3 regions of the Ensifer sp. SSB1 genome follow, and region 1 is predicted to be linked to each of the others. Evidence: predicted binding sites of a transcription regulator. Region 1 holds the regulator's gene; each other region holds the start of a gene.
What was found. The regulator PhoB, encoded in region 1, activates phosphate uptake and scavenging genes when phosphate is short. The targets are predictions, from matches to a motif close to TGTCATNNANCTGTCAT.

Region 2: the regulator PhoB is predicted to act here: its motif matches at 9,911-9,927, upstream of I8N66_RS01235 (DUF2794 domain-containing protein).
Region 3: the regulator PhoB is predicted to act here: its motif matches at 9,071-9,087, upstream of I8N66_RS09210 (alkaline phosphatase).

The regions. Positions count from the first base shown of each region.
Region 1 is NZ_JAEPRP010000005.1:17,443-28,045, forward strand. It holds gene I8N66_RS01985 (substrate-binding domain-containing protein) at 1-514, shown strand, start outside; gene pstC (phosphate ABC transporter permease subunit PstC) at 608-2,092, shown strand; gene pstA (phosphate ABC transporter permease PstA) at 2,089-3,411, shown strand; gene pstB (phosphate ABC transporter ATP-binding protein PstB) at 3,425-4,240, shown strand; gene phoU (phosphate signaling complex protein PhoU) at 4,291-5,004, shown strand; gene phoB (phosphate regulon transcriptional regulator PhoB) at 5,257-5,940, shown strand; gene I8N66_RS02015 (GcrA family cell cycle regulator) at 6,010-6,531, opposite strand; gene I8N66_RS02020 (aspartate aminotransferase family protein) at 6,952-8,151, shown strand; gene argF (ornithine carbamoyltransferase) at 8,256-9,173, shown strand; gene I8N66_RS02030 (Hsp33 family molecular chaperone) at 9,464-10,453, shown strand; gene apaG (Co2+/Mg2+ efflux protein ApaG) at 10,538-10,603, opposite strand, start outside.
Region 2 is NZ_JAEPRP010000003.1:52,151-62,753, forward strand. It holds gene rlmN (23S rRNA (adenine(2503)-C(2))-methyltransferase RlmN) at 1-516, opposite strand, end outside; gene I8N66_RS01185 (invasion associated locus B family protein) at 750-1,253, opposite strand; gene I8N66_RS01190 (YkvA family protein) at 1,649-2,026, opposite strand; gene I8N66_RS01195 (4a-hydroxytetrahydrobiopterin dehydratase) at 2,177-2,494, opposite strand; gene I8N66_RS01200 (low molecular weight protein-tyrosine-phosphatase) at 2,624-3,100, shown strand; gene thpR (RNA 2',3'-cyclic phosphodiesterase) at 3,037-3,627, opposite strand; gene I8N66_RS01210 (arylesterase) at 3,742-4,383, opposite strand; gene I8N66_RS01215 (ABC transporter ATP-binding protein) at 4,449-5,174, shown strand; gene I8N66_RS01220 (ABC transporter permease) at 5,171-7,723, shown strand; gene I8N66_RS01225 (Bax inhibitor-1/YccA family protein) at 7,948-8,685, shown strand; gene I8N66_RS01230 (GNAT family N-acetyltransferase) at 8,808-9,362, shown strand; gene I8N66_RS01235 (DUF2794 domain-containing protein) at 9,486-9,890, opposite strand; gene I8N66_RS01240 (thioredoxin family protein) at 10,205-10,603, opposite strand, start outside.
Region 3 is NZ_JAEPRP010000026.1:17,103-27,705, reverse strand. It holds gene I8N66_RS09260 (heme biosynthesis protein HemY) at 1-79, shown strand, start outside; gene I8N66_RS09255 (TerB family tellurite resistance protein) at 106-588, shown strand; gene I8N66_RS09250 (glutamine amidotransferase) at 590-1,330, shown strand; gene I8N66_RS09245 (MFS transporter) at 1,381-2,622, opposite strand; gene I8N66_RS09240 (YggT family protein) at 2,757-3,050, shown strand; gene I8N66_RS09235 (DUF167 domain-containing protein) at 3,053-3,370, shown strand; gene ppa (inorganic diphosphatase) at 3,374-3,907, opposite strand; gene I8N66_RS09225 (hypothetical protein) at 4,065-4,664, shown strand; gene I8N66_RS09220 (GNAT family N-acetyltransferase) at 4,704-5,210, opposite strand; gene typA (translational GTPase TypA) at 5,414-7,240, opposite strand; gene I8N66_RS09210 (alkaline phosphatase) at 7,440-9,005, opposite strand; gene I8N66_RS09205 (amidase) at 9,234-10,574, shown strand.

The sequences.
Region 1 (10,603 bases):
GCACGGCACCCGCGAAGTCTTCGAAGAGAAGATCCTGGCTGCAGGCTGCAAGGAAGCTGGCGCCGTTGACGTCATCAAGGCTGCCGTTGCCGATGAAAAGCAGCAGCACAGCAAGTGCGTCGCAGTTCGCAAGGACGGTCTGGCTGTCGACATCGACGGCGACTACACCGAAACGCTCGCCCGTATCGCCGCCAACAAGAACGGCATCGGCGTCTTCGGCCTGTCCTTCTATGAAAACAACGCCGACAAGCTGAAGGTTGCAACCGTCAACGGCATCGTGCCGTCGACCGAAACGATCGCTTCCGGTGAATATCCGGTTTCCCGCCCGCTGTTCTTCTACGTCAAGAAGGCACATCTCGGCGTTATCCCGGGCCTCAAGGAATATGTTGAGTTCTTCATCAACGACCAGATGATCGGCCCGGACAGCCCGCTCGCCGAATACGGCCTGGTTGCTGCTCCGGACGCTGAGCGCGAAGAAATCCGCAAGGCTTTCGAAGCCGGCAACATGCTCTGATAATGACAAGCCCCGGCGCGGTTTTTCGCGCCGGGGCATGCCTCCATTCGATTTGCCGGCGGCCATGACGGGCGATGCCGGGGAGACGTGCCGATGAGTACTTCGCTCCTTCTTTTGTTAATTGTTGTTATTGGTTTCATTGCTTATTTTGCCGGTCGTGCGCGTTCGCTTGCGCTCTCCGGTGGCAAGCTCTCCAACCTTCATTCCTTGCCGGGCTATCACGGCAGCTACGTCGCCATCTGGGCGATGCTGCCGGCGGCGCTCGTCCTCGGCGCGTGGCTGATTGCTGCTCCCGTCTATATCGACGGAAGCACGCGGGCGGCCCTGCCGGATACCGTCCAGAGCCAGGGCGCAGCGGCCGTCCAGCTCGCGCTTGGTCAGGTCAAATCCGTCGCCGGCGGCTTGCTGCGCTTGAGCGGCGAGGAACTTGCGGCGCTCCAAGGCGGTACCGCCAATCTTCGCTCGACGCTCGCATCCAAGGGTGTCGCCCTTGCCGGCGAAGGCGAGCCCTACATGGTCACCGTCGCCCAGCACTTCAATGCGCTGACCGCGGCCAACCGCTGGCTGATGACCGCGGTCGTTCTGTTGATCGCGATTGCCGGCGGCATCTATGCCATTCGCAACGTCGCCACCCGCTTCCGGGCGCGCAACCAGGTTGAGCGGGTCATTCTCGGCTCGCTGATCGTTGCCTCGTCCATTGCCATCCTGACGACGGTCGGTATCGTCGCGTCGATGCTGTCGGAAGCCGGCCGTTTCTTCACCATGGTCTCGCCGTTCGAGTTCTTCTTCGGCACGGTCTGGGATCCGCGCTTCGCTGCTGCCGGCAGTGGAGGGGCCTCCGGTCAGTTCGGCCTGATCCCGCTTCTCGCCGGCACGCTCTACATCGCCTTCGTCGCCATGCTCTTCGCCGTGCCGATCGGCCTCTTTGCGGCGATCTACATGGCGGAATATGCAAGCCCGCGCCTGCGCTCCACCGCAAAGCCGCTGCTCGAAGTGCTCGCCGGCATTCCGACCATCGTCTACGGTTTCTTTGCGCTGGTGACGGTTGGCCCGTTCCTTCGCGATATATCCGCCCAGATGAACGGCCTGATGACCGGCAACTACCAGAACTTCATCCAGGCACAGAGCGTGCTGACGGCCGGCATCGTCATGGGCATCATGCTGATCCCCTTCGTGTCGTCTCTGTCGGACGACATCATCACCCAGGTGCCGCGTGCCCTGCGTGACGGCTCGCTCGGCCTTGGCGCCACCCGTTCGGAAACGGTCAAGAAGGTCATCCTTCCAGCCGCCCTCCCGGGCATTGTCGGCGCGCTGCTTCTGACCGCCTCGCGCGCCGTCGGCGAAACGATGATCGTGGTGCTGGCGGCCGGTGTGGCGGCCCGCATGCAGATCAATCCGTTTGAACCGATGACGACGGTGACCGTGAAGATCGTCAACCAGCTGACAGGCGACCTCGAGTTCACCTCGCCGCAGACGCTGGTGGCCTTCGCGCTGGGCATCACGCTCTTCGTCATCACGCTCGGCCTCAACATTTACGCGCTCTACATCGTGCGCAAATACCGGGAACAGTACGAATGACCGACATCGCTTCCCCGACCGTCCGGATCTCCGCCCGTCCCGCCTCGGCAAAGCGCGATATCGGCATCAAGCGTCGCTATGCCGCCGAACGCCGGTTCCGTGCCTACGGCATCGCCGCAATCAGCACCGGCCTCTTTTTCCTGGCGCTGCTGCTGTGGACCGTCATTTCCAACGGCTACACCGCGTTCCAGCAGACGACGATCACGCTGCCGATCGAGTTCACGGAAAAGGTCATCGACCCCAACGGCGAACGCACGACCGACAGCAAGGTTCTGATGACTGCCAACTATCCGCTGCTGGTGCGCGACGCGCTCGTCAAGCAGCTCGGCATCGACGCGACCAAGCGTCCGCTCGTCAAGCAGGCGACCGACATGGTCTCTGCGAGCTCCCGTACGCTGCTGCGCGATATGGTCGTGGCTGATCCATCCATCATCGGCAAGACCGTTCCGGTCACGCTCCTGGCTGAAGCCAATATCGACTCCGCCAACAAGGGTCAGATCGACCTCAAGGTCGACGAGAGCAAGCGCAAGGTCAAGGACCAGCAGGTCACCTGGATGAACGAGCTTGCAAGCGCCGGCATCCTGAAGAAGAGCTTCAACACCGGCATCTTCACCTTCGGCGCCTCCAGCCGTCCTGAAGCGGCAGGCGTCGGCGTTGCTGCCCTCGGCTCGTTCTACATGATGCTGATCGTGCTCGTGCTGTCGCTGCCGATCGGCGTCGCCGCCTCGATCTATCTCGAAGAGTTCGCGCCGAAGAACCGGCTTACCGACCTGATCGAGGTTAACATCAACAACCTCGCGGCAGTTCCGTCGATCGTCTACGGTCTGCTGGGCCTCGCCGTCTTCATCAACTTTGCCGGCATGCCGCGCTCGGCAGCTGTCGTCGGCGGTTTCGTGCTGACGCTGATGACCCTGCCGACGATCATCATCGCCACCCGCGCGGCCTTGAAGGCGGTTCCCCCGTCGATCCGCTCGGCGGCACTCGGCCTCGGTGCCTCGAAGATGCAGACCATCTTCCACCACGTGCTGCCGCTGGCAATGCCGGGCATTCTGACCGGCACCATCATCGGTCTCGCCCATGCGCTTGGCGAAACCGCGCCGCTGCTCCTGATCGGCATGGTCGCCTTCGTGGTCGATTTCCCCGGTTCGCCGATGGAACCGTCGACCGCGCTGCCGGTGCAGATCTACATGTGGGCCAACGAGGCGGAACGCGCCTTCGTCGAGCGCACCTCTGGCGCGATCATCATCCTTCTCATCTTCCTCGTCGTCATGAACCTTGGCGCCATTCTGTTGCGACGTCGCTTTGAGCGCCGTTGGTAGTGAGGTAATTACTATGAACATCATGTCAGAAGCAGCCGTCGAGAAGGCCTTGGATCAGAAAATGAACACTGTGCCCTACAAGATGATCGGCAAGGATGTGTCGGTCTATTACGGCGAGAAGCGCGCGCTTTTCGACGTCAACCTCAACATCCGGGAAAACACGGTGACGGCGCTGATCGGCCCGTCCGGTTGCGGCAAGTCGACCTTCCTGCGCACGCTGAACCGCATGAACGACACCATCGAGAACTGCCGCGTCACCGGCAGGATCACGCTCGATGAGGACGACATCTACGATCCGACCATCGACGTCGTTGAACTGCGCGCTCGCGTCGGCATGGTCTTCCAGAAGCCGAACCCGTTCCCGAAGTCGATCTACGACAACGTGGCCTACGGTCCGCGTATCCATGGACTTGCCCGCACCAAGGCGGATTTCGACGAGATCGTCGAGACTAGCCTGCAGAAGGCCGGTCTGTGGAACGAGGTCAAGGACCGCCTGCAGGAGCCCGGCACCGGGCTTTCCGGTGGTCAGCAGCAGCGCCTCTGCATCGCCCGTGCCGTCGCCGTCAGCCCCGAAGTCATCCTGATGGACGAGCCCTGCTCGGCGCTTGACCCGATCGCGACCGCCAAGGTCGAAGAACTCATTCACGAACTGCGCACGAACTTCACGATCGTCATCGTGACCCACTCGATGCAGCAGGCCGCCCGCGTTTCGCAGCGCACCGCCATGTTCCACCTCGGCAATCTCGTCGAGGAGAACGACACCGACAAGATGTTCACCAATCCGGATGACCAGCGCACCCAGGATTACATCATGGGCCGCTTCGGCTGAGGCCGCATAAGGCTGCAACAGTAACTGGAAAGCGCCTGTAAGGATCGACGATCATGTCCATGCATATCATGTCCGCCTATGACGAAGAACTGAAGTACCTGACGCGCCGCATCTCGGAGATGGGCGGTCTCGCAGAGCAGATGGTCGCCGAATCCGTTCGCGCCCTGGTCAATTCCGACCTGGCTCTCGCGCAGAAGGTGATCTCGGACGACACCGTCCTCGACGATGCCGAGCGCCAGATCGGCGAGAAGGCGATCGTCACGATCGCCAAGCGCCAGCCGGTCGCCGCCGACCTTCGCGAGATCATGGGGTCGATCCGCATCGCCTCCGATCTGGAGCGTGTCGGCGACCTCGGCAAGAACACCGCCAAGCGCGTGATCGCGGTTGCCGGTTCCGGCATCCCGCGCAAGCTCGCCCGCGGTCTCGAGCACCTCGCCGAGCTCGCGCTGGTGCAGCTCAAGGAAGTGCTCGACGTGTATGCCTCGCGCTCGCCGGAAAAGGCCAACAGCATCCGTGAGCGCGACGAGGAGATCGATGCGATCTACACCTCGCTGTTCCGCGAATTGCTGACCTACATGATGGAAGATCCGCGCAACATCACGCCCTGCACACATCTTCTGTTCTGCGCCAAGAACATCGAGCGTATCGGTGACCACGCGACCAACATCGCCGAGACGATCTACTACATGGCTACGGGTGCCCAGCCGGAAGGCGAGCGTCCGAAGGATGACAACACGTCGACGTTGGGCTCGGTCAACGACTAGGTTAGAGCGGGATGCGAGGGGAGTTACATATACACTTCCCCATCCCTTCTAGCGCCGAACGCGCGTTCGCAATGCATGCCCCATGAATATCATCCGGTCGCGGCTTCGGTCGCGGCCCCGAATTCCTGTATCTGAAGCACGCGGCTTTCGCACCGCCTTTGAAAACGGCGGTTGTGCTCCAGATTTAGAGTGTCTGAGCGCCGGTCGGTCCACTGGACCCGCACGGCGCTCACGGTAAGGAGTGGTTACCTGATGTTGCCAAAAATCGCCGTGGTCGAGGACGAAGAGGCGCTGAGCGTCCTGCTGCGTTACAATCTGGAAGCGGAAGGCTTCGACGTCGATACGATCCTCAGGGGTGACGAGGCAGAGATCCGGCTTCAGGAACGTCTGCCCGATCTCCTCATCCTCGACTGGATGCTGCCTGGCGTCTCCGGCATCGAGCTGTGCCGTCGGCTGCGCCAACGCCCGGAAACGGAGCGACTGCCGATCATCATGCTGACGGCGCGCGGCGAAGAGAGCGAGCGCGTTCGTGGTCTGGCGACCGGGGCAGACGACTATGTGGTCAAGCCGTTCTCGACGCCGGAGCTGATGGCTCGCGTCAAGGCGATGCTGCGCCGGGCGAAGCCTGAAGTGCTCTCGACGTTGCTGCGCTGCGGCGATATCGAGCTCGACCGGGAAACCCATCGCGTTCATCGCCGTAGCCGCGAAGTTCGCCTGGGGCCGACGGAGTTCCGCCTGCTGGAGTTCCTGATGTCCTCTCCGGGCCGCGTCTTCTCGCGCTCGCAGCTCCTGGACGGCGTCTGGGGCCATGACATCTATGTCGATGAGCGTACCGTCGACGTCCATGTCGGCCGCCTGCGCAAGGCGTTGAACTTCTCGACCATGCCCGACGTCATTCGCACGGTCCGCGGCGCCGGATACTCGCTCGAAAGCTGAGAATGGCAAATTGAAGCCAATAAAAAAGGGGCCGATCGGCCCCTTTTCCTTTTGTTCCCGCGCGGCGCCTTAGCGCATCCGTCGACGCTCGGCCGAGGGCTGGTAAGCAAGCCGTGCATGGAAGCTGCAATAGGGCGACGACTCCGGCGAGTCATTGCCGCAGAAGTGAAACTCTTCCTTCAGCGGGTCGCCGATCGGCCACTTGCAGGTGCGCTCGGTGAGCTGGGTCAGCTCGAGGCGGCGCGACATCGGCACGACCACGTCGGTGCTGATGCTGAAATCCTGCTCGGCCACGAGATCGACTTCGATCTCTTCCTTGAGAACCGTGGCGCCGGACGGACGGGCAACGGTGCGGGTCGCAACGCGCGCGGCGTAGTTCGGTGCGCGCGGGGCCGAGGTCGGCCGCTTCGGACGGGCCGCAGCGGTGGTGCTGCCGCCAGCCTTGGCGCGTCCCGGGAGGCTCAGGCGATGAACCTTGCCGATGACAGCGTTACGGCTGACACCGCCGAGCTGTGCCGCGATCTGGCTAGCGCTCAGGCCCTCGGACCAAAGCTTCTTCAGTTTCTCCACCCGCTCGTCAGTCCAGTTCATCTCTGCACTCTCCGTTCTCAGCGTTGGGGATGGCAGAATCCCTCACCGCACCCCGGCTGAACCCCGAGGTTGCAAACGCGATAACTCTTTTGGTGACTAGGTCCGCCGCATGCGTCTAGTAATTGAATGTTAACGTACTGACCGTCGGACTCCGTGGCAAGAGTCCGGGGAATCGAGCCGAATCGAATTCGTAGTTTTCCCCAACTTGCTCGATCAGCGTTGCATTTTTGCAAGCCCTTCCGACTGATTTTTTCGCCGCAGGGAAACGGGCCTTGTCATCGCGCTGCAAGGCTTGGTTTTGTTGACATTGCAGTGCGAAATGGGAATAGTGCCTGCGCCGCCGCAAGGCGGCATTTTTGGTTTTTATCGGGCCGCACGAAGCCGCGGGATCGATGTCGACTGGAGTAAGGAGAGCCTCGCATGACTGCAACCACGCCGCTTTATGACACCTACATGCGCGCGCCGTTGCGTTTCGAGCGAGGAGAGGGCGTCTGGCTGATTGCCGAAGATGGCTCGCGCTACCTCGACTTCGCTGCCGGCGTTGCCGTGAACTCGCTTGGTCATGCGCATCCGCACCTCGTCGAGGCACTGAAGGCGCAGGCCGAGAAGGTCTGGCACCTTTCCAACCTGTACGAGGTTCCTGGCCAGGAAAGCCTTGGGCGTCGCCTGGCGGCCGTCACCTTTGCCGATCGGGTCTTCTTCACCAATTCCGGTGCGGAAGCGCTGGAATGCGCGATCAAGACGGCGCGGCGCTATCACTTCGCCAAGGGGCAGCCCGAGAAGTTTCACGTCATCACCTTCGAGGGTGCCTTCCACGGCCGCACGATCGCGACGATCGCCGCCGGCGGCCAACAGAAATACATCGAAGGTTTCGGGCCGAAGGCGCCGGGGTTCTACCAGGTTCCGTTTGGTGACATCGCAGCCGTCAAGAATGCGATCACCGAGGAGACCGCTGCGATCCTGATCGAACCGATCCAGGGCGAGGGCGGCATCCGTCCGGCGACCAAGGAGTTCATGCAGGAATTGCGCGCGCTCTGCGACGAGTTCGGCCTGCTCCTGATCCTTGACGAGGTTCAGACCGGCGTCGGCCGTACCGGCAAGCTGTTCGCCCATGAATGGTCGGGTATCCGCCCGGATATCATGGCCGTGGCCAAGGGCATCGGCGGCGGTTTCCCGCTCGGCGCTTGCCTTGCGACGGAAGAAGCGGCTGCCGGCATGGTGGCTGGCACGCATGGCTCCACCTATGGCGGCAACCCGTTGGCCATGGCCGTCGGCAACGCCGTGCTCGACGTCATCCTCGCGGACGGTTTCCTCGGCCATGTGCGGGATGTCGCGCTCGTGTTCCGCCAGGGCCTTGCCTCGCTGAAGGACCGCTTCCCGGATGTCATTGAGGACATCCGCGGCGATGGCCTGATGCTGGGCATCAAGGTGAAGGGTCCCTCGGCCGATCTCCTGAAGGAAATCCGCGCCGAGAAGCTCCTGGCCGTACCGGCCGGCGACAACGTATTGCGCCTGCTGCCGCCGCTGACGGTGACGGCGGAGGAAGCGCGCGAGGGTCTCGCACGCATCGAGCGCGCTGCCGAGGCAGTGCGCAAGGCCGGCGGCAACGCTGCCGCTTAACGGATAGGACCGACGCCGACACAGGGTGTTAGAATGATCTTCGTGCGTTCACGCGGAATGCGTGGCGCACCAGGGATCGATTTTTCAGACAGGAACCGAGTACGATGGCAGGCACCAGACATTTTCTCGATCTTTCGGCCATGACGGCCGCCGATCTCCGGACGATCATTGACGATGCCCGCGTCCGAAAGGCGGCGACCAAGGCAGGAACCGCCGAGAAGCCGCTCGCCGGCAAGATGCTGGCGATGATCTTCGAAAAGCCGTCGACCCGTACACGCGTCTCCTTTGACGTTGGCATGCGCCAGCTGGGCGGCGAGACCCTGTTTCTTTCGGGCACCGAAATGCAGCTCGGCCGCGCCGAGACGATCGGCGACACCGCCAAGGTCCTGTCGCGCTATGTCGACGCGATCATGATCCGCACCACCGACCATCGTCGTCTTCTGGAGCTCGCCGAGCATGCGACAGTGCCTGTTATCAACGGCCTGACCGACGATACGCATCCTTGCCAGATCATGGCCGATATCATGACCTTCGAAGAGCATCGCGGATCGGTGAAGGGCAAGACGATCGCCTGGACCGGTGACGGCAACAATGTGCTGCACTCGCTGATCGAAGGCTCCGCCCGTTTCGGCTATCGCATGAACATGGCTGTGCCGCTCGGTTCCGAGCCGCAGGACAAGATCCTGAACTGGGCTCGTAACAACGGCGGCGAGATCCTGCTGTGTCATGATGCCGAGCAGGCTGTCGCCAATGCCAACTGCGTCGTTACCGACACCTGGGTGTCGATGAACCAGGAACACCGCGCCCGCGGTCACAACGTCTTCCAGCCCTATCAGGTCAACGAGGAGCTGATGAAGCGTGCGGCCTCCGATGCGCTGTTCATGCACTGCCTTCCGGCGCACCGCGGCGAAGAGGTAACCGACGAGGTGATCGATGGCCCGCAGTCTGTGGTCTTCGATGAGGCCGAAAACCGTCTGCATGCGCAGAAGTCGATCATCGCCTGGTGCATGGGCCTCGTCTAAGCGGCTCGCAGGGATGAGCGCTGCGCGGCCGGCCGATGGGGCAGCGCTTTGCTAGGCGCGTGGGCGGCTATTGACATTGCGGCTGCTCGACACGATCTAGGCGGCAAGCGGGGCGCTCCTGGCAACAGTGAAGCGCTGACTGCCATGGGTGGTGTGCGGCGCAATGGCGAACGGCACATGCCCGGTGGACAATCCGTTCATCGCGGGATCAATTGAGACAGCGGGCACGTTGCGCCGAGGGATAGGAATGTCCCTGGCGCAACGCAGTTGGCTGATGCAAGGAGCAAGACATGACTGACATGACGCCAGGGCTTGGTGAGTTCGACTTCGCCGGTGACGATCACGTCGTGCCTTTCCAGGTGGAAGGCCTCGATGTGCGTGGCCGTGCCGTACAGCTCGGCCCGATGCTCGACGCTATTTTGGAGCGCCACAATTATCCGCTGCCGGTCGCGCGGCTTGTTGCCGAGACCGTCGTTCTCACGGTTCTGCTCGGCACGTCGCTGAAGTTTGAAGGCAAGCTGATCGTCCAGACAAAAGGCGACGGTCCAGTCGATCTGGTGGTTGCGGATTTCTCGACGCCCGACCGTGTGCGTGCCTATGCCCGCTATGATGCCGACGCGCTGGCCGTTGCCGAGAAGGATGGTCGCACCCGCTCGCATGAGCTGCTCGGAAAGGGCGTGCTCGCCTTTACCATAGACCAGGGCGCTCACACTCAGCGCTACCAGGGCATCGTCGCGCTGGACGGCGCCACGCTGGAAGAAATCGCCGGCGTTTATTTCCGCCAGTCGGAGCAGATTCCGACGAAGGTCCGGCTCGGTGTTGCTGAACTGCTCGACCGTGACGAAAACGGCAAGCCGCGCCACCGTTGGCGTGCCGGCGGCATGGTCGCCCAGTTCCTGCCGGAAGCGCCTGAGCGCATGCGCCAGCCCGACCTGTCCGGCGGCGACGGCGATGATGGCGAAAACGTCTTCGAGGATGACGATCTCTGGGCGGAAGCCAAGGTGATGGTCGAAACGATCGATGCCGACGAGCTGACGGACCCGATGGTCGGAACCGAACGGCTGCTCTACCGGCTGTTCCACGAACGCGGCGTTCGCGTCTATGAGCCGCAGGCGGTCTTTGACCGTTGCAGCTGCTCGCGCGAGAAGCTTCGTTCCGTGCTCGCCAATCTGGAAGCGGACGATCTCGAAAGCACCCTCGAGGATGGTGTTGTGAAGGTGACTTGCGAGTTCTGCTCCACCACCTACCGTTTCGAAGCAAGCGAAGTGCGTCCGCAGTAGCGGGCGCCTCCGGTCATTTGGCCGGGGTCGCTATTTGAGGGGCGCAATTCCGGACGGACAAGCGCCTCACACTTAATCCTGGAATTAGTTCAGGGTGCGCACGAGCCCGGGTGAATCGAGCGAGAAGGCGGGAATGGCCACGTTGAAGGT
Region 2 (10,603 bases), on a different contig from region 1:
AAGCAGCTGTGCCAGGATTTCCTCGGCCGTCAGGTTGCGCACGAGCTTCTGGGTGCCGGTGTGACAGAAGGAGCAGGTGAGCGTACAGCCGACCTGGCTCGAAATGCAGAGTGTGCCGCGGCCTTCCTCGGGGATGTAGACGGTCTCGATTTCGACCGGGCGGCCGGCGCCGCGAGCCGGGAAACGCAGCAGCCACTTGCGGGTGCCGTCGCCGGAGATCTGTTCCTCGACGATTTCAGGACGGGCGATCGTGAAATGCTGCTTCAGCATCTCGCGCATGTCCTTCGACACGTTCGTCATATGGTCGAAATCGGAGACGCCGCGCACATAGAGCCAATGCCAAAGCTGGCTGACGCGCATCTTGACCTGACGCTCCGGCACGCCCTTTTCGACAAGGGCCTTCGCCATGTCCTCGCGCAGCAGGCCGATCAGCGACGGCTTCTCCGCCTGCGCGGCCGTGCGCACCTGCGGCGCCTTGGCGATTTCCACCCGGTTCAGAATTTCAGTGGCTGCCATGCTCATGATGTCCTGTCATACGGCGTGAGGCCGTCCGGAGAGCGGGTCCGGAAATCGTCCTGATGCGCGAATTGAAATCGGTCGAGCCATCGAAAGCGGCCAATCGTGGCGCGGAGGCTCTCAAGTTGGCCGCGCTTTAGCATTGTTTTGGCCGGGAGTCACGAGGCAGGCTTCCTGAACGCAAAAGGCCGGCTTTGCAGCCGGCCCTTTGCACGTGACGTGTCGTCTCGTGATTACTTGCAGGCCTCGATCTGCTTCAGTGCAGCGGAGATGCCCGAGAGCGAGTAGGAGTAGGAGGTTGCCGTGCCCTTGCGCGATTTGGCGTTGACCGACATGGCCTTGCCGTTCTTCATCGCGGCAACGAGCGCCGGTTCTTCGGCGGCGTTCTCGACCCAGGCGGAATTGCCCTTGGTGAACATCACGAAGGTGCGGCCGTCGATGACGACGTTGACCTTGGAGTTTTCCTGGAGGGGATAGCCCATCATGGCCTGCGGCTCGTAGCTGATGTTCTGGCCAGGGCGCTGGGAAACCAGGAAGAAGATGTCGCCGTGGTCGACGCCGGCCGGGCTCTTATCCTTGGGAACCGAGAGCACGTAGCAGACCTTGCCGCCGCCGGCGTTGTAGGAATAGGCGCCCCAGGCGTTGAACTGCTGGATGCGCGTCGGAGACTGGGCGGCAGCCATGCTGGCGGTCGCCAGAACGAGTGCGATTGCGGTTGCGATCTTTCTTACAAACATGAGGTCCTGCCGCTTTTTTTGCTCTTCGATCACCCGAACAGGTCAGACGGGCGACGCGTAGTCATCATTTGAATTCGTTTTGACTTAATTCAGGTTACCAAACCGTCAACGATGGCCGAAAACCGCCGGTTTAGCCCCGAAACGGAGCGGTTTGCTCCATTGCCCGGCGCCTTTCGACCGGTGATTCGTACTATCGTCGAACCGAGGCCGATGCCGGATGCGCCGCGCTTCGGAATGCTGCTCCAGAAGGATTCCTGCCCCAAGCCATTGAATGACGTCGGACTCACCAAAGCGCGCGAACGCCGTCATTCGCATGTCTATGCCACAAAGAATCGGGCAAGAGTTTGACTTTCGGGCGGGAATGGGGCGCCACAACCCGGAAGGCCGGTCTCTGTTCAGTCTTGCGGAGCGTCGGCAAGGGTCTCGTCGGCCTTGGTGTAATGGGTTTCCTTGATCTGGCCGCTGATGGCGGCGAAGGCCGCAGTCAGCACCGCGACGTCGTCGGAAAAGCCGACCACGGCCAGCATGTCGGGGATGATGTCGATCGGCAGCACGAAATAGGCGAGCGCGGCGAGCAGGATGCCGCGGGTGCGCGTCGGCGTCTGCGGGTCGATGGCGCAATAATAGGCGGCGACGAGATCGCGGCTGAAGGGGATCTGGCGTGCGGCACGGCGGAAGGTCGGCCAGAAGCGGCGCTTTACACGCTTTTCCCTGCGCTCCTGCTCGGATTCTTCGCCAGGCAAGAGAATTTCGCCAATCTTGATGTCGTCCATCGTCCCGCTTTCGCTGTTGCAGCGTTCCTAAAGCGCCGAGATCTTTCAGATTCGCTCCTTGCGCTTTAAGCATTTGATTTTTCGCATATCGTTACCGCAAAACCGCTACGCACTTTTGCGCGACATGCTTTGATATGGTGATCGGCCCCTCTATTTCAAATGATCGGGCATGCGGCCGGCTGCTGCCTTGTCCATGCGGGCTGCCAGCTTGAAGTCGAGCTCCGTGAGCCCGCCGGCGTCGTGGGTGGTCAGCGTCACGTCGACACGATTGTAGACGTTGAACCATTCGGGGTGATGGTTGAGCTTCTCCGCGACGATCGCGCACTCGGTCATGAAACCGAAGGCCTCTACGAAGTTCTTGAAGCGGAACGCCTTCCAGATCGAGTTGCCGTCTTCGGCCCGCACCCAGCCTTCCATCTTGTGCAGGTTTTCGGCAATCGTCGCCTCGTCGAGTTTCTCCGCTGTCATCGTTTCTCTCCCTCGTATCAGCCTGTTCGAAGGCCGAACTGCCGCGTATAAACGTGCCTCATCTCCACAGCGCCGCGCGTCTTTCAATACACGCGATGGTCGCCGCAATACCTTGGACTACTGAATAGCATGAAACCGGTCAGACTTCTTTTCGTTTGTCTCGGCAACATCTGCCGGTCGCCGCTCGCCGAGGGTGTGTTGCGCGCCTTGGCGGAGAAAAAGGGGCTGGCACCGGCACTAGAGGTGGATTCGGCAGGAACCGGTGCCTGGCATATCGGCGATCCGCCAGACCGCCGCTCGATAGAAGCTGCGCGACGGCACGGCATCGATATCTCGGAGCTTCGCGGGCGTCAGGTTCGCCCGGAAGATTTCCGGAATTTCGATCTGATCTTCGGCATGGACGAGAACAATGTGCGCACGCTCAAGCGGCTGGCGCCCGAAGGTGCGGCAGAAAAGGTGCGTCTCTTCCTGGACTATGCCTCAGGCCGCAGCGAGGACGTGCCGGATCCCTATTACGAAGGGCCGGAAGCCTTCGAGGCGCTCTACCAGATGCTCGACGCCGGATGCTCGTCGTTGCTCGTAAGGTTCGGCGAACGCGCCTCGTGAAGCGGGAAGACTTCTTCCGTCAGGTAAGGTCCACCGCCGACCGAATCGCGCGATGACAGAAGCACGAAACGGGAGACGTTGAAGGGCGAGGTCATGAAGTTTCCGCGCCCGGAAAGGTATTCGACGACATCCTCGACGCGGCTGGAACGCAGCCGGGCGAGCGTTACATGCGGGGTGAACTTGCGTGGATCCGGCTGCAATCCGAGCCGCTGGCAGATGCGCTCGATCTCGGCCTGCAGCGCATACATTTCCGGCTGGTTGGTGACGCCGGCCCAGACCGAATGCGGTTTCTTGGAGCCGAAGGCGCCGGTGCCGGTCAATTGAAGCGGAAATTCCGGTCTTTCGATCCGATCGAGCTTGTCGATGATCTCGTCGGCGGTGCGCCAGTCGACGTCACCGATGAAGCGCAAGGTGATATGGTAGTTCTCCACATCTATCCAGCGAGCTCCGGGAAGTCCTCCGCGCAGCAACGAAAGACTCATTGCTGCATTGCGCGGAATTTCGAGGGCGGTGAATAGTCTCGGCATGGCGAGCTCCCCGAATCTCTTGCAGATGTCTCAGCGAATCACGCATCGAGTCTGCAGGCAACTACTATTTGACGCTTATGAATATTAACGTTCTCTTAACTGTGGATGGTGTCATCACTCCGTCTTATTCAGTGTTGCCAGGAAGCGCTCGACGACAGGCAGTGCCTTCTCGACCATGACACCGACGCCATCGCCATTGGGATGCATGCCGTCCTCAAGCTTGAGCTTGGTCTCGGTCACTACGCCGTCGAGGAAGAATGGATAGAGCTCCAGCCCATATTTCTGAGCGAGTTCGGGGTAGATCGGGTTGAAGCGGGCGGCATAGTCGGCGCCCATGTTCGGCGGCGCCATCATGCCGGCCAGCAGCACCGCGATGCCGCGATCCTTGAGGCGGGTGATCATCGCCTCGATGTTCTTGCGGGTCTCTTCCGGCGGGATACCGCGCAGCGCGTCATTGGCGCCGAGTTCAAGGATCACGCCCTTCGTGCCGTCAGGCACGGACCAATCGATGCGGGCAAGGCCGCCGGATGAAGTGTCGCCGGAAACGCCGGCGTTCGTGATCGTCACGTCCAGGCCCTTTTCCTTCAGCGCCTTTTCGAGCCGAGCGGGGAAAGCGTCCTCCGGCGGGAGCTGGTAGCCCGCCATCAGGCTGTCGCCGAACCCCACGAGGCTGATCGTCTCGGCGCGTGCTGTCGATGATAACGCAAATGTCATCATGAGTGCCAAGAAAACCCGTTGAAATCCTTTTAATGCCATGGGCCTGTTCCTAAATCCCGAATGCCGTTTCTGTTCCCCACTTCGTTCATATAGGGTTGTTTCGCTTGGCCAGCACCATCATCGAACTCAAAAACGCGGATCTGACCCTTGGGGAGGCGGCGGCCTCGGTGCATGTGCTGAAGGGCATGAACCTGACGATCGATGCCGGCCAGTCCGTGGGCATCGTCGGTCCGTCGGGTTCGGGCAAGTCGACCTTGCTGATGGTGCTTGCCGGGCTCGAGCGGCTGGATCGCGGCGAGATCGTCATCGACGGCACGCCGTTGCATCGGTTGAACGAGGACCGGGTGGCGGACTTTCGCGGGCGCAACATCGGCATCGTCTTCCAGTCCTTCCACCTCATCCCCAACATGACCGCGCTCGAGAACGTCGCCGTGCCGCTCGAACTCGCCAATGTCTCGGGCGCCTTCGAGATTGCGCGCAAGGAACTCGTCGCCGTCGGTCTCGGCGAGCGGCTCAGCCACTATCCCGGCCAGCTCTCCGGTGGCGAGCAGCAGCGCGTGGCGATCGCTCGCGCCTTGGCGCCTTCGCCGACACTGCTGATCGCCGACGAGCCGACCGGCAACCTCGACGCCGAAACCGGACGCCAGATCGCCGATCTGCTTTTCGCCGAACAGCGTGACCGCGGCATGACACTCGTTCTCGTGACGCATGATTCTGCCCTTGCCGCACGTTGCGTGCGGCAAGTGCGGGTGCGCTCCGGCGAGATCGTCGCTGGCGGCGAGGCAGGGCCGGTTGCGGTGGCGCAGCGCCAGGAGGCGGCCTCGGCATGAGCGGCGCTTCATCGGTTCGGCTGCGGCCGCTGCTTGCCCTTCGCCTGGCGCTGCGCGAAATGCGCGGCGGGCTCAGGGGCTTCTATATTTTTCTCGCCTGTATCGCGCTCGGTACAGCAGCGATTGCCGGCGTCAATTCGCTGTCGCAATCGATCACTGTGACGATCGCCACGCAGGGGCAGGAACTGCTCGCCGGCGATATCCGCTTCGAGCTCAACAATCGCGTGGCGACGACCGAGGAGCGAGCCTATCTCGACAGTCTCGGGACCGTTGCAGAGTCCGCCGGCCTGCGCTCGATGGCGCGGCTGCCCGACGGTTCCAACCAGGCGCTGGTGGAGCTGAAGGCGGTCGATGCCGCCTACCCGCTTTATGGTGCACTCGAAAGCGAACCGAACCGCCCACTGCATGAGTTGCTGGCGCGCGATGGCGAGACCTTCGGCGCCGTCGTGGCGCCGCTGCTGCTCGACCGCCTGGGCGTGCAGATCGGCGCTGAAGTTCTGCTCGGTAACGCCAGGATCCGGATCGCGGGCACGATCGTACGCGAGCCGGACGCCTTGTCCGACGGCTTCGGCTTTGCACCGCGCCTGATGGTTTCGGCCGAGGCGCTGGCCGCCAGTGGCCTGGTGCAGACCGGAAGCCTGGTCGAGCATAGTTACAAGGTTAAGGTCGCCGACCCGGCGCAGCTTGCGACCATTAGCACCGATGCGGAGAAGCGCTTTCCGTCGGCCGGCTGGTCGATCCGCACCAGCGCCAACGCCGCGCCGTCGCTGACGGCCAACATCACCCGCTTCTCGCAATTCCTGACGCTTGTCGGCCTGACGGCGCTGATCGTCGGCGGTGTCGGTGTCGCCAACGCGGTGCGCTCCTATCTCGATCAGAAGCGCAGCGTGATTGCGACCTTCAAATGCCTGGGGGCGCCGGCGTCGCTGGTCGCGATGATCTATCTGGCACAGATCCTGATGATCGCCCTCATCGGTATCGTCATCGGCCTGACCCTCGGCATGCTGATCCCCTTCATCGCGGCGCAGTTCCTCGCCGACCTGCTGCCAATCTCGACCGAATTCCATCTCTATCCGGGCGCGCTCGGCCTCGCAGCGCTCTTCGGCGTGCTGACGGCGCTGACCTTCGCCATCCTGCCGCTCGGCCGGGCGCGGGCCATTCCGGCAACCGCACTCTTCCGCCAGCAGGGCTTCGATCCCGCCGGCTTTCCGGCATGGCCCTATCTGCTCGGTGCCGTTGCCTGCCTTGCCGCACTGGCGGGGCTGGCGATCTGGGCGGCCTATGACCGCTATATTTCGCTTGTGTTCCTGGGGGCGATCGCCTTTGCCTTCATTGTCCTGCGTGTCGTCGCGCTCGCGATAGCCTGGCTTGCGCGCCGCAGCCCGCGGGTCAGCTCGCCGGCTCTCAGGCTGGCGATCGGCAACATCCATCGTCCCGGTGCGCTGACGTCCTCGGTCGTGCTGTCGCTCGGCCTGGGGCTCGCCCTGCTTGTGACGCTGGCGCTGATCGACGGCAATCTGCGCCGCGAACTCACCGGAAGCATGGCCGAGCGAGCGCCGAACTTCTTCTTCGTCGATATCCAGGGTAGCGAGATCGAAGGTTTCCGCTCGGTGCTGAACCAGGCGATCCCGAAGGGCAAGGTCATCGAGGTACCGATGCTGCGCGGCCGGATCGTCGCTTTCAATGGCGAGGACGTGAACAGTCGCAACGTGCCGCCTGGCGGCCAATGGGTGCTGCGCGGTGACCGCGGCATCACCTATGCCAAGAACAAGCCGGAGAACTCGACGCTTTCCGAAGGCACGTGGTGGCCGGCCGACTATAGTGGCGAGCCGCTCGTCTCGTTCTCGGCAGAAGAGGCGGGCGAGCTCGGCCTGAAGATCGGCGACACCGTGACCGTCAACGTGCTTGGCCGAAACATCACCGCCAAGATCGCCAATTTCCGCAACGTCGAGTGGGAATCGCTTTCGATCAACTTCGTCATGGTGTTTTCGCCGAACACCTTTGCCGGTGCGCCGCATGCGTGGCTGGCGACGGTCATCGATCCGGCAGCGACGCCGGAAGAAGAGGCGGCGGTGCTGAAAGCCGTCACCAACGCCTATCCGACGATCACCAGTGTGCGTGTGAAGGATGCTCTCGACATCGTGAACGGCCTGCTTGGGCAGTTGGCAACCGCCATCCGGGCTGCGGCCGCGGTGGCGCTCGTTGCGTCCGTCCTGGTGCTTGCCGGTGCGCTTGCCGCCGGCAACCGGGCCCGTGTTCACGACGCCGTCGTGCTCAAAACGCTGGGTGCGACGCGCGCGACGCTCATTCGGGCGTTCAGCTACGAATATGCCGTTCTCGGCCTCGCAACCGCGGTTTTCGCGCTGTTCGCCGGTGGCGTTGCCGCCTGGTTCGTGGTCAGCCGTATCATGAAGCTGCCGTCAAGTTTCCTGCCGGATGTCGCCATCCTGACGGTTGTCGGGGCACTGGTGATGACCGTCGGCATCGGTCTTGCCGGCACGTGGCGTATTCTCGGACAGAAGGCGGCGCCGGTGCTGCGGGAGCTCTGAGGCGGTCAAGTTAACCGTAAATCCCTGTCGCCCTTGCCGGAAACGGCCGGATGCGTTCGAATCCAGGGGGTGCGGGTCTTGTACGGAAAAGGTTTCGGCATCATATTTATCCACAGGCATGCTGGAGCTCCGCAGCGGCGCCTGGGCGTGGAAGCTTGCCTTCCAAAGCGAGACCGTTCGCCGCCCGACACCGTAACTTCCACCGGAGCTTAAATGAGGAAACAATGGCTGATCTGAGAAACTACCAAACCCGAATGTCGCCCGCCGGCGCTCAGGCGGGTGCCGTGATCGATGAGGGCCTTCGCGCGTACATGCTGAAGGTCTACAACCTGATGGCTTTTGGCCTCGCGATCACTGGCGTGGCAGCTTACGGAACCTATGCGCTTGCCGCCTCCAATCCGGCATTCGCCCAGCTCATCTACGCTTCGCCCCTGAAGTGGGTCGTGATGCTGGCGCCGCTGGCGATGGTCTTCTTCATGAGCTTCCGCATTAACTCGATGAGCGTCTCCGCAGCGCAGACGACGTTCTGGATCTACGCGGCCTTGATGGGCCTGTCCCTGTCGTCGATCTTCCTGGTCTTCACCGGCCAGAGCATCGTGCAGACGTTCTTCGTAACGGCCGCTTCGTTCGGCGCTCTGTCGCTTTACGGCTACACGACCAAGAAGGACCTGTCCGGCTTCGGCACGTTCCTGATCATGGGCCTCTTCGGCCTGATCATCGCGTCGATCGTCAACATCTTCCTTGCTTCGTCGGCCCTCGGCTTTGCGATCTCCGTGATCGGTGTTCTGGTCTTCGCTGGCCTCACCGCCTACGACACGCAGAAGATCAAGGAAATGTACTACGAAGCCGATGACAGCACCGTTGCCGGCCGCAAGGCGATCATGGGCGCGCTGACGCTCTACCTCGACTTCATCAACCTGTTCATGTTCCTGCTCCAGTTCATGGGCAACCGGAACAACTAAGGTTGGAACGAATGACGGAAAAGGCGGCCTCGGCCGCCTTTTTTGTTGCCGGAGAAATGTTGATCGCGTCCGGGCTCCGTGGGAGTGAAGGACACCGAAACCTCGAGCTACAGTCTACCGCTATGTCCCTGAGCCTGCGTGACGCCACCTTGGCCGACCTTCCCGTCATCACCGCGATCTATCGCGAATCCGTGTTGAATGGCGTCGCGACCTACGAGATCAACCCGCCTTCCGAAACGGAGATGCGGGCGCGGTTCGAGACGATCATCGGCAATGGATATCCCTACATGGTTGCCGTCGACGATGGCGGAACGATCGTCGGCTATGCCTATGCTTCCGGTTTTCGCACGCGCACGGCCTATCGCTTCCTGGTCGAGGATTCCATCTATCTGGCGCCGGAAGCGCGCGGCAAGGGAGCCGGCAAGGCGTTGCTCGCCGAACTGATCCGGCGTTGCACGGAGCTTGGCTTTCGGCAGATGGTGGCGGTGATCGGCGGCGCCCATCCGGCTTCGATCGCGGTGCACCGCTCCCTCGGCTTCGAATATCAGGGCACGATGAATGCGACCGGTTTCAAGCATGGCCGCTGGCTCGATACGGCGATCATGCAGCTTGCACTCGGAGAGGGGCAGACGAGCGATCCGCCGGAAGACGTCTATCCGGACACGCTCTATCAGTGATCGTCGAACGTTCGGCGGACGCTCGACATGCGCCGCTTGTGGTCAGCCGTCCCGGGACAGATCAACCCGCTGCGCCGGAGACATCGCCGCGCATCTCACCGCAACGTCGGTGTGAAACAGGCCTCAGGTTTCCACCAGCTTCAGAACCTTGTCGAACACTTTGAGCACCTGGGCGAGCTCGTGCCCGCGCTTCAGGATCGTGCCGTGAATGTTCAGCACGCTGTAAGCACCCTGCTTCGCCGCCAGTTTCGGGTTCTTCTCGATCCGGTAGAGCGGCATTTCGCCCGAACGCTTGAACACCGAGAAAACCGCCCGGTCCCTCAGGTGATCGATGGCGTAGTCCCGCCATTCGCCTTCGCCGACCATGCGACCGTAGACCCAGAGGATCTGGTCCAATTCGCGACGATGGAAAGTGATGGGGGGAGGGTTCTTGGCGTTCTTGTATTCGTGAAGATCGACGACCACTTCGGAAGTGGTCTCGCGCTGATGGCGCGCCTCGCCTTGCGGCAAATCCGGCTCATCGGTCATCGGCAATCCGGCCTTCTGTTGTGACAGAACGATAACAGTGTGCCTGACATGAGCCGAAAAGCAAGCCGGAAGCCGTTGGACGATGAGGGCATTTCTTACGTCTGCCCCAATTCAGTCAAATCGCCGCCCCAATTCACCGCAAAACTCGCGGGCGCTGACGGACAGAGTCGTTGCCACCGTATGTCCGGTCAGGTCGTCATGCTGCGGGAGTTCACCGAACGCAGCCATGGCCGGTTCGGTCCGGTAACTTCGAACCCTCAGCCCCAGCCCCTCGATGCTGCCGGGCCGAACCACCCCTTGCGCGCCTCGCCGGGCTATAACTTGCCCTGCGGGCCGGCGAGCACGGCCGTTGCGCCGACGATCGCGCCCGGCGTTTCCTTGTCCTTCATCGTCTGCAGGAGAACGGCACAGCCGCTGTTGCCGGACCGTTCGGTCAGGACTGTCGCGGGGAGTGTGAAGCTTGCCGGCGTTCCGTCCCACATGCCGATCGTCTGGATGTCACGCACGGCATGCCAATAGGGGACTTCCTTGCCGCTGTTCTCGCCCTTCTCCATCTTGACGATTTTCGCACGGTCGAAATAGACGACGACGACGTTTGCCTTGCCGATGCCGCTGCCAATGTTGATCTGGATCTCCTCGCCCTGGATCTTTGCCTCGACGGGAACGGCAAGTCCCTTGCCTTCCGCCTTCATGGTTTCCAGTCGGGTCTTGAT
Region 3 (10,603 bases), on a different contig from region 1:
TCCGCCGGATGATCCCGGCGTGCGCGATCCGGCCACCGGCGAGAAGGTGCCGGAAAAGGCTAGTTTCCGATTGTTCTGAATTCTCAAGGGGCTGTGGCAAAATACATGTTTGAACGCTTACGGACGTTTCTCGACGGCCTGACCGGCCCGGCGACGCGGATAGAGCACGGCGATCCGCGCGTGGCCGTCATCGCCCTCTGTTTCCAGGTGATGGAGGCCGACGGCCGGATTCTTGCGTCGGAACGGCGCAAGATGCGCTCGGTCGTCAAGCAGCACTACAAGCTCGATGACGCCTCCCTTGCCGCGTTGATCGAAGCGGGCGAGACTGCGGAAAGCGAAGCGATCGACTTCTACCAATTCACCGCAGAGCTCAAGCGCCACCTCTCGGAGGAGCAGCGCATCGAACTGGTCGGCATGCTCTGGGATGTCGTCTACGCCGACGGCGAGCGCAGTGAGATGGAAGACCATGTGATCTGGCGCATCGCCGATCTGCTGGGCGTCTCCGGTCGCGACCGGGTGCTGCAGCGACAGGAGGCTGCGGCGAGAAGCGACACCATCGAGGACGCCAAGCCGCAACAGGAAAACTGAAATGCCGATGCCGGACACAAGCGCGCGAAAACCAGTCCTGATCATCCTGCATCAGGAGCGGTCGAGTGCCGGCCGTGTCGGCCAGATTCTGGAGCAGAAGGGGTTTCGGCTCGACATCCGCCGGCCGGCCCTCGGCGACGACCTGCCGCCGACCCTGGAGCACCATAGCGGCACGATCATCTTCGGTGGCCCGATGAGCGCCAATGACGAGGAAGAGTTCGTTCGCCGCGAGATCGACTGGCTTTCAGTCCCGCTCAAGGAGAACAAGCCCTATCTCGGCATCTGCCTCGGCGCGCAGATGCTGGCGCGTAATCTCGGCGGCTCCGTGGCGCCGCATCACGAGGGCATGACCGAGATCGGCTGGTATCCGTTGGTTCCGACCGAGGCCGGCAAGGCGCTGATGGATTGGCCGGCCATGGTCTACCATTTCCACCGGGAAGGCTTCGACCTACCCGCCGGTGCCGAGCTCTTGGCAACCGGCGACACCTACCCCAACCAGGCCTTCCGCTATGGCGACAATGCCTGGGGCATTCAGTTCCACGGCGAGCTCACCCGCGCCATGATGCACCGCTGGGTCGTGCACGGCGCCCACCGCTTCGAGATGCCCGGCGCCCAGGTGGGCAAGGCCCATCTCGACGGCCGCATGCAGCACGACGGACCGCTGCGCACCTGGATGGAAAACTTCCTGGAACTGATCTTCCTGCGCGACGAGCGACCGAAGGCATTTCCGGGAAAACCGTGAAGCGGCTTTCCCTCGGAATGCTTCAGGAGAAATGGCCTGGCGCGCCTCCGTTACTTGTGGTGGTCAGGCACGTCGAGCGTGTCGATCCTGCGCAGTTGCGGGAAGCCGAGCGCCCAAAGGCCTGACACGAGCAGCGTCCCCATGCCGCCAAAGGCAACAGCAAAGACCGCGCCGAAACCCGACGCCATCATGCCGGCGCGGAATTCGCCGAGCTCGTTCGACGCGCCGATGAAGACCATGTTGACCGCATTGACCCGGCCGCGCAGTTCGTCCGGCGTCCAGAGCGTGATCAGGATTTCGCGCACATAGACGGAGATCATGTCGGCGGCGCCCATGACGACGAGCGCGGCAATCGAGATCCACGGCGTCGCCGAAAGACCGAAGATAACCGTGCCGAGCCCGAAGAGCGCGACGCCGGTGAACATGTAGAAGCCTGCCCTGTGCCGGATCGGGTGTGCCGCCAGCCAGACGGCCATGCTGACGGCACCGATGCCCGGAGCCGCGCGCAGGAGGCCGAGCCCCCAGGGGCCGAGATCGAGAATGTCGCGGGCAAAGACCGGCATCAGTGCAACCGCACCGCCGAGCAGCACGGCGAAGAGATCGAGCGATATCGCGCCCAGAACCACCTTCTCGGCCTTGATGTAGCGGAAGCCGGCGGTGATCGTGTCCCAGCTCTGGCCAGAGGCCTGCGTGCGCGTCGCCGGCTTCGGGATGGCAAAGACCATCAGTGCGGAGGCAAGGAAGAAGCAGACGCCGACGGCGTAGGGCACGACGGCGCCGAGCGCATAGATCAGGCCGCCCGCGACCGGGCCGACGATCACCGCTGTCTGCCAGGACGTGGAATTCCAGGCGATCGCATTGGGCAGATCTTCGGGTGGTACGAGATTGGGCGCCAGCGATTGCGACGCCGGCGCGAGAAAGGCGCGCTCGATGCCGAAGACGACCAGGATCGCGTAGACCGGCCAGGGTGAAAACAATCCCGATACGGTCAGCAGCAACAGCGCTGTGGCGCAGAGTGTGCTGACGACCATGCAGATGCCCATGATCATGCGCCGGTTGTAGCGGTCCGCTGCTGCGCCGGTGACGAGGATCAGCACGAGGGACGGCAGAAACTGGAAGAGACCGATCAGGCCGAGATCGAAGGGATCACGCGTCAGATCGTAGATCTGCCAGCCGACAGCCACCGAAATGATCTGGATCGCGAAGTAAGCCAGGAAGCGCGAGAAGAAGTAGCGGCGATAACCGACATGCCGAAAGGCGGCAAAACGATGCGAGGCATGAACGGCGGACATGCGGAAGAGACTCCTACTCAGGGTCGGATATCACGCGTTCTCACGTTAAACATGATCGCGCCCGTTAATCCGGCGTACTTGCTCGTTTAGGTCTCAATGTCTACATGTCTGTCAATAACGAATTGGAGACCGGCATGCTTGCTGTCATCGGCACCTTGAACTTCATCATCAACATCGCGTGGTTTCTGGTCATCGCGTCGGCCATCTTTTCCTGGCTCTATGCGTTCAACGTCATCAACGTGAACAACCAGGCGATCAACATGATCGGCCGCTCGCTCTACCAGCTGACGGAGCCGCTCTATCGCCCGATCCGTCGCGTGCTGCCCGACATGGGCGGCGTGGACCTGTCGCCCCTGGTCGTGCTGGTGATCCTCTATTTCATCCAGCTCTTCCTGAATACGACGATCGCACAGGCGCTGCTTGGCTGACGATGGCCAATCCGGCCTTCAGCGCGCATGGCGATCACATTCGCCTGACGGTGCGCCTGACGCCAAACGGCGGCCGCGACGCCATTGATGGCCTGGAAGCGGCTGCCGACGGAGAAGAACATCTGAAAGTGCGTGTCAGCGCAGTTCCGGAGAAAGGCAAGGCCAACCAGGCGCTGGTTGCCTTTCTCGCGAAGAAGCTCGGGCTTGCCAAGAGCAGGCTCTCCCTCATCTCAGGCGATACGCAGCGTAAAAAAATCCTCCGGATCGATGGCGATCCGGAGGACTTGATGAGGCGTCTTGCCGAGCTGATCGGCAGGTAAAGCTTACTTAGCGCCCTTGGCGCGCTCGACGGCTTCCTTGATCAGCTGACGGGCGACGGATGCGTCTTTCCAGCCGAAAATCTTCACCCACTTGCCGGGCTCCAGATCCTTGTAGTGCTCGAAGAAGTGCTCAATCTGCTTGAGCGTGATTTCCGGCAGGTCGGTGTATTCATGCACCTTGTCGTAGCGCTGGGTCAGATGACCCGACGGAACGGCGATGATCTTTTCATCCTGGCCGGAGTTGTCTTCCATCATCATCACGCCGATCGGGCGGACGTTGATGACGCAACCCGGAACCAGCGGACGGGTGTTGCAGATCAGAACGTCGATCGGGTCGCCGTCATCCGAGAGCGTGTGCGGGACGAAGCCGTAGTTGCCCGGATAGGTCATCGGCGTGTAGAGGAAGCGGTCGACAACCAGCGTGCCGGCTTCCTTGTCCATCTCGTACTTGATCGGATGGCCGCCGACGGGAACTTCAACGATGACGTTGACATCTTCTGGTGGATTCTTTCCGATGGAAATCGCGTCGATGCGCATGGACTACTCCAGGGTCAGTTGGGAAGTTTGCCCGTCGGATAAAGGGAAACATGCCGCGATGCAACATAACTTTCGTCCGTAGCGCAGATTCAAGCGGTCGTTTCGCGCCGTCGAAGCAACCTCCACAGGCCCCAGTTCTCGTTCGATGGAGTTCACGATGATCGGAAAGGTTGCAGGCCTGGCGCTGCTTTTGCTGTCTGCAGGGCCTGTCTTGGCCAATGAGAGCGTCTACACCGACATCGGCCGCGACAAGTGCAAGACGATAGCGGAAGAGGAAGGGATGTACGCTCTGATGACCTGTGCCGGTCATGCGGACTATCCTGTTCGGTTCAAGGAAGCCGACATTCGCCAGAGCGTCTCGTTCGGTCACCTGAACCAACGCTACAGCGACGACGCATTCGAGAGCTTCATTCCGTTCAACCACGCCGGCACGACCGTGGAGTGGCGGGTAGCAAAGGATGGCAAGGCCGTCGCGACAATCCTGCGCTGGTTCATCGAGAACACAGACGCGTCGGGCGCTTCCGTCCCGGAACTCCAGGGGCAGGTCCTTGTCGTCTCCAAGGTCGCGCAGAAGGATGACGGCAAGGGCTGCGTCGCCGGTTATGTCGATGCGCTAACCAATCCCGATCCGAACACGCTTGCCCGCAAGGTCGCCGACGAGGTGGCGCCGACCTTCCGCTGCGGCGTCGACAATCCTGCCTACCATGGCACGCGCGGTGACAAGGCAGCCGATCCCAACAATGAGCTTCCGGAATAGGCCTGCGATTTCAATGATGTTGCCGCAAGGGGGCGGCGATCAGTTCCAGGCGAAGCCGACCTTCTTCAGGTGCTTGTCGCCGAAATCTTCCATGCCTTCGGCGATATCGCTGCCGCCGGCACCCTGGAAAAACTGGTAGGCGTGCTCGCTGTCTTCGAGGCACCAGACGACGAGGCCACGGCAGCCGAGCGACCTCAGCAGGCTCTTGGCCTCGCCGAAGAGGACGCGCCCGAGACCGATGCCCTGATACTCTGGCCGGAGATAGATCTCGTAGATCTCGCCCTCCTGCGGCAGGGCCTTGGCGCGGCTGAGGCCGAGCGTTGCATAGCCTGCAATGGTCCCGGCCACATCGACCACGAGCAGCGTCGCAGGACCGCGGGTCGCCTTGCGCCACCATGTCTCGTCACGACGATTGACCATCTGCACCAGGGGACGATGGGGGATGAGACCGCCATAGGCCTGCAGCCACGAAACGCGGTGCACATCGGCAATTGCCGACGCTTCCTGCGGCTCTCCGGGCCGAATCTCTATCGAAACAGTCTTCATGACTCGCGACTCTAAACGCACACAGGACGAACAGGAATCCCGCCCGGTTGCCGGCCAGCGTTAACCCACAGGCAACTTTAACGGCACCCTGTGGAAGGTTAACGCCTTTTTAACTTTATCCGCAAGTCGCCCATCCGTGGCACACACAGCAAAAAACCCCGGATCGCTCCGGGGTTTTTTAAGGCTTGGTAATTTCAGGATGCTCAGGCCGCGCCGGCGGTGCGGGCCTTTTCGAAGCGCTTGCGCTCGTTCGGGTCCAGGTGCAGCTTGCGCAGACGGATCGACTTCGGCGTGACTTCGACCAGTTCGTCGTCCTGAATCCAGGACAGCGCCCGCTCGAGCGTCATACGGATCGGCGGCGTCAGCTTGACGGCTTCGTCCTTGCCCGATGCGCGCATGTTGGTGAGCTTCTTGCCCTTCAACACGTTGACTTCGAGGTCGTTGTCGCGGGTGTGGATGCCGATGATCATACCGGCATAAACCTTCTCGCCGGCGTCGATGATCATCGGGCCGCGGTCTTCCAGGTTGAACATGGCATAGGCGACGGATTCGCCGGCATCGTTGGAGAGCAGCACGCCGTTGACGCGGCCGCCGATCTCGCCCTTGTACGGCTGGTAGGCATGGAACAGACGGTTCATGACCGCAGTGCCGCGCGTATCCGTCAAGAGTTCCGACTGGTAGCCGATCAGGCCGCGGGTCGGAGCGAAGAACACCAGGCGGACGCGATTGCCGCCGGACGGACGCAGCTCGACCATTTCGGCCTTGCGCTCGGACATCTTCTGAACGACGACGCCGGAATGCTCCTCGTCGACGTCGATGACCACTTCTTCGATCGGCTCGAGCAGCTGACCGTTGTCATCCTTGTGCATGACCACGCGCGGACGCGACACGGCCAGTTCGAAGCCTTCGCGGCGCATGGTTTCGATCAGAACCGCGAGCTGCAATTCGCCGCGACCGGACACGAAGAACGAATCCTTCTCGGAGGATTCCTCGATCTTGAGCGCGACGTTGCCTTCAGCTTCCTTGAACAGACGGTCGCGGATGACACGACTCGTGACCTTGTCGCCTTCGGTGCCGGCAAGCGGGCTGTCGTTGACGATGAACGACATGGTGACGGTCGGCGGGTCGATCGGCTGTGCCGTCAGTGCTTCGGTGACCGACGGGTCGCAGAAGGTGTCGGCGACGGTGCCCTTGGTCAGGCCGGCGATCGCAACGATGTCACCTGCCTGCGCTTCTTCGATCGGCTGACGCTCGATGCCGCGGAAGGCGAGGATCTTCGAGATACGGCCGGTTTCGAGCAGCTTGCCGTCCTGGCCGAGGACCTTGACCGCCTGGTTCGGCTTGACCGAGCCCGAGTGAACGCGACCGGTGATGATGCGGCCGAGGAAGGGGTTGGCTTCAAGGATCGTGCCGATCATGCGGAACGGGCCTTCGGCAACCGTCGGCTCCGGCACATGCTTGAGCACGAGGTCGAGAAGCGGGGCCATGCCCTGGTCCTTCGGACCTTCCGGCGCAACGTTCATCCAGCCATCGCGGCCCGAACCGTAGAGGATCGGGAAGTCGAGCTGCTCGTCGGAGGCATCGAGGTTGGCGAAGAGGTCGAAAACTTCGTTGATGACTTCCTCGTGGCGGCCATCCGGGCGGTCGATCTTGTTGATCGCGACGATCGGCTTCAGGCCGACCTTCAGCGCCTTGCCGACAACGAACTTCGTCTGCGGCATCGGGCCTTCGGAAGCATCGACGAGAACGATAGCGCCGTCCACCATCGACAGGATGCGCTCGACTTCGCCGCCGAAGTCGGCGTGGCCGGGGGTGTCGACGATGTTGATGCGCGTTCCCTTCCATTCGACCGACGTCGCCTTGGCAAGAATGGTGATGCCGCGTTCTTTTTCGATGTCGTTGGAGTCCATGACGCGTTCGGCAACGCGCTGGTTTTCGCGGAACGAGCCCGACTGCTTCAGGAGCTCGTCAACAAGGGTCGTTTTCCCATGGTCAACGTGCGCGATAATCGCGATGTTACGAATGCTCATTTTTCGTCTCGGAGGTTCAGGGCAAGCCCCGATGGGCCACGCCGCTTTTTCAATGGTCGCGCTCATACAGGTTTTTTTGCGATTGCGAAAGGGGGCGCGCGCATGAGCGTCGCGGTCAAATGCCGGTAGGCCATGGGTTTGCACCCGCCAGGGGTCTGGAAATCAGGGTTTGGAAAGCTGCCGGCTGTTACCAGATTCGTCATGCAATCGCAGCCGGATCGAGCGTCACGCGCCAGAGTTCCTGGTCCTGTCGGTCCATCAGACGCACGGTCATCTGCTGTGTCTGGCCGTTGATATCGACGATGCCGAAGAACTGCAGGCCGGCCGATGGCGGCAGGTTGCTGTCGATGCCGCCACCCGACGCCTTGATGAAACGAACCTCGGGGCCGAAGGTCATGTCGAGCTCCTTCGGCCCGTAGGTACCGGAGTGAAGCGGCCCCGACACGAACTCCCAGAAAGGCGAGAAATCCTTGAAGGCGGCACGCGCGGGGTCGTAGCGGTGCGCGGCAGTATAATGCACGTCCGCCGTCAGCCAGACGAGATTGTCGATGGCATTGTCGCGGATGAAGCGTAGGAGATCGGCAAACTCCAGCTCACGACCGGCAGGCGCGCCATTGTCGCCGTTGGCGATCGCATCCGAGCCGCGCCTGTTGGCGTAATCGTCCCAGACGACGAGACCGATCGGCATGTCGCAGGCGATCACCTTCCAGACCGCGCGCGAGGCTGCAAGTTCGCGCTTCAGCCAATCCGCCTGCCGCCAGCCGAACAGCGCGCCGCCACCGTCCTCGCTTTGGTTGGCGCCGCGATAGGAGCGCAGATCGACGAAGAACACATCGAGCAGCGGGCCGTAGCCGACCTTGCGGAAGATGCGGCCGGGTTGTGTCGCCGGCGTGCGGATCGGCGTCATTTCATGGAAAGCCCGGGCGGCCCGCTCCGCGTAGACGGCAACGTCCTTTTCCGGGTATCGCGCGTCGTCGCGAAGATCGGTCGAGGCCGACCAGTTGTTCAGGACCTCATGATCGTCCCACTGGTAGAAGGTGGGGCAGACGGCATTCAGCTGCCGGACATGATCGTCGAGCAGATTGTATTTCCATTGCCCGCGATATTCTTCCAGTGTGCGCGCCACGTCGCGCTTCTCGTGGGTCACCACCCGGTTCTTCCAGACGCCCCCGTCGCGCAATGCGATTTCATCCGGGATCGGGTTGTCGGCATAGATTGTATCGCCGGAATGAATGAAGAAGTCCGGCTCGTGCAGCCGCATCGTCGAATAGGTCTTCATGCCGACATCGTCGATGCCCCAGCCCTGGCCGGCGGTGTCGCCGGACCAGACGAAACGGACCGAGCGCTTGCGCAAGGGGGCCGTGGGAAACCGGCCGACCACCGGCTCGGAGACGCGGTTGACATCGTAGAGATCGGTGGCGGTGAAGCGGTAGAAGATGTCCTGATCCGGCAGCAGCCCATCGAGCGAGCACTTGACCGCACAATCGGTTTGCGGCGTCGCCGTGAGATCGGCAAGACGAAAGGAATTGGAGAAGCTCTCCGTGGTCGAATACTCGACCGAAACCTTCGACGGCCGATCCACCCGCGTCCAGATCATCCCGGAAGAGGTATCGACATCGCCCGATTGTACGCCGTGAATGAATTCTGGCCGGCCGTAGCCGCGCGCATAGAAGGGGGTCGCAAGGCCCGATGAGGCCACGAAGCCCGCGGCACCGGCGGAAAAGAGGAAAGAACGCCTTGAAAGCGTCTTGAGAATATCGGCCAAACAGACCTCCGATTCGGCAGCGCGACCGCGCGAGCCGGACCTTTGGTCACCCCGATGTCAGCGACGTAACAGGGGCATGAAACTATTTGAACGGTTTGGCGACAGTTCGGTGAAGGTCGGCGCCGGCCGCGGCGACAATGGCACGATGGCAATCGCCACCAATGCTGCTATCAAGGTGACCGTCGTTGACCTCGGTGAACCTAGGCAACGACCCCGCCCCGGACGCCGATGGCGGCCCCTATTCGACAGGTGATCATCGTGCCCCACGCCGCCAACGTCTCCGTCCGCGACCGCCTGGAACAGATCCTGAGCTGGCTCAACGATCGCCGGCACGAGGAAAAGGCTTTCGTCCGCCTCTATGAAGAGAGCGCGCACCGCGAGGCCGACGCAGCCGACCGTCGCCGGCAGGCGGGGGACAGCCTTGGGCCGCTCGACGGCAAGATCGTTTCGATCAAGGACCTGCTGGATGTCGCCGGCGAACCGACGCTTGCCGGCTCCATCATTCGCCGCGGCGCGCCGCCGGCCCAAGAAGACGCGCTCGTTGTCCAGCGGCTGCGTGCTGCCGGCGCCGTGATCATCGGCAAAACGCATATGACAGAGTTCGCCTTCACGGCGGTCGGCCTCAATCCGCACTACCCCGTGCCCGGCAACGCCGCCGACGAAAGCCTGATCCCCGGTGGCTCGTCCTCTGGCGCCGGTGTCTCGGCGGCCGAAGGCACCTGCGACATCGCCATCGGCTCCGACACCGGCGGCTCCATCCGCATCCCTGCGGCGCTGAACGGCATCGTCGGCTTTAAGCCGACGGCGAACCGCATCCCGCTCGATGGCGCCTTTCCGCTCTCGCCGGTTCTGGATTCGCTCGGACCGCTCGCCCGGACCGTTGCCGACTGCGTTGCAGCTGACGCCGTGATGGCCGGCGAGCAACCAAAACCGCCCGTCGGCCGTTCGATCGCAGGCCTACGGATCGGCATCCCCCGCGGCAGGTTGTTTGAAGACCTCTCCCCCGAAGTCGCCGATGCCTTCGCGGCAAGCCTCGACCGGTTGGAGAAAGCGGGGGCTGAGATCTTCGACTGTACCATCGACGACTTGATCGAAAAACTCGGCGAAGCGACACGCATCGGCTCGATTGCGGGCCTGGAGGCAAGCCGCGTCCACGCGGACTGGCTGGGCGACGAGACCGCCCCCGTCGACGACAGGGTCAAGGTCTCGCTTCGCCGCCGGATCTTGGTGGCCGACGCAGCGATCTCGGCCCTACTGCAAACCCGGCATGCGCTCACCCTCGCCATGGACGAGCGGCTTTCGCCCTATGACCTCATCGCACTGCCGACGACGCCGATTGCCGCCGTGTCGATTGCCAGCGTCGACAACGACGCCAAAGAATACGACCGCGTGGAAAGTCTGCTGCTGCGCAACTGCCAGGTCGCCAACCAGTTCGATCTGACCGCCATCACCCTGCCGATGCCGGGCCTCGCGCGTCCGGCTGGACTGATGCTGGTGGGGAGAAACGGAACCGATGCGACCGTCCTATCCGTCGCTCTTTCGGCCGAAGCGTTGCTGCAGGAAAACTGAGCAGCAGCCGGTGGTCATGCCACCGCCCG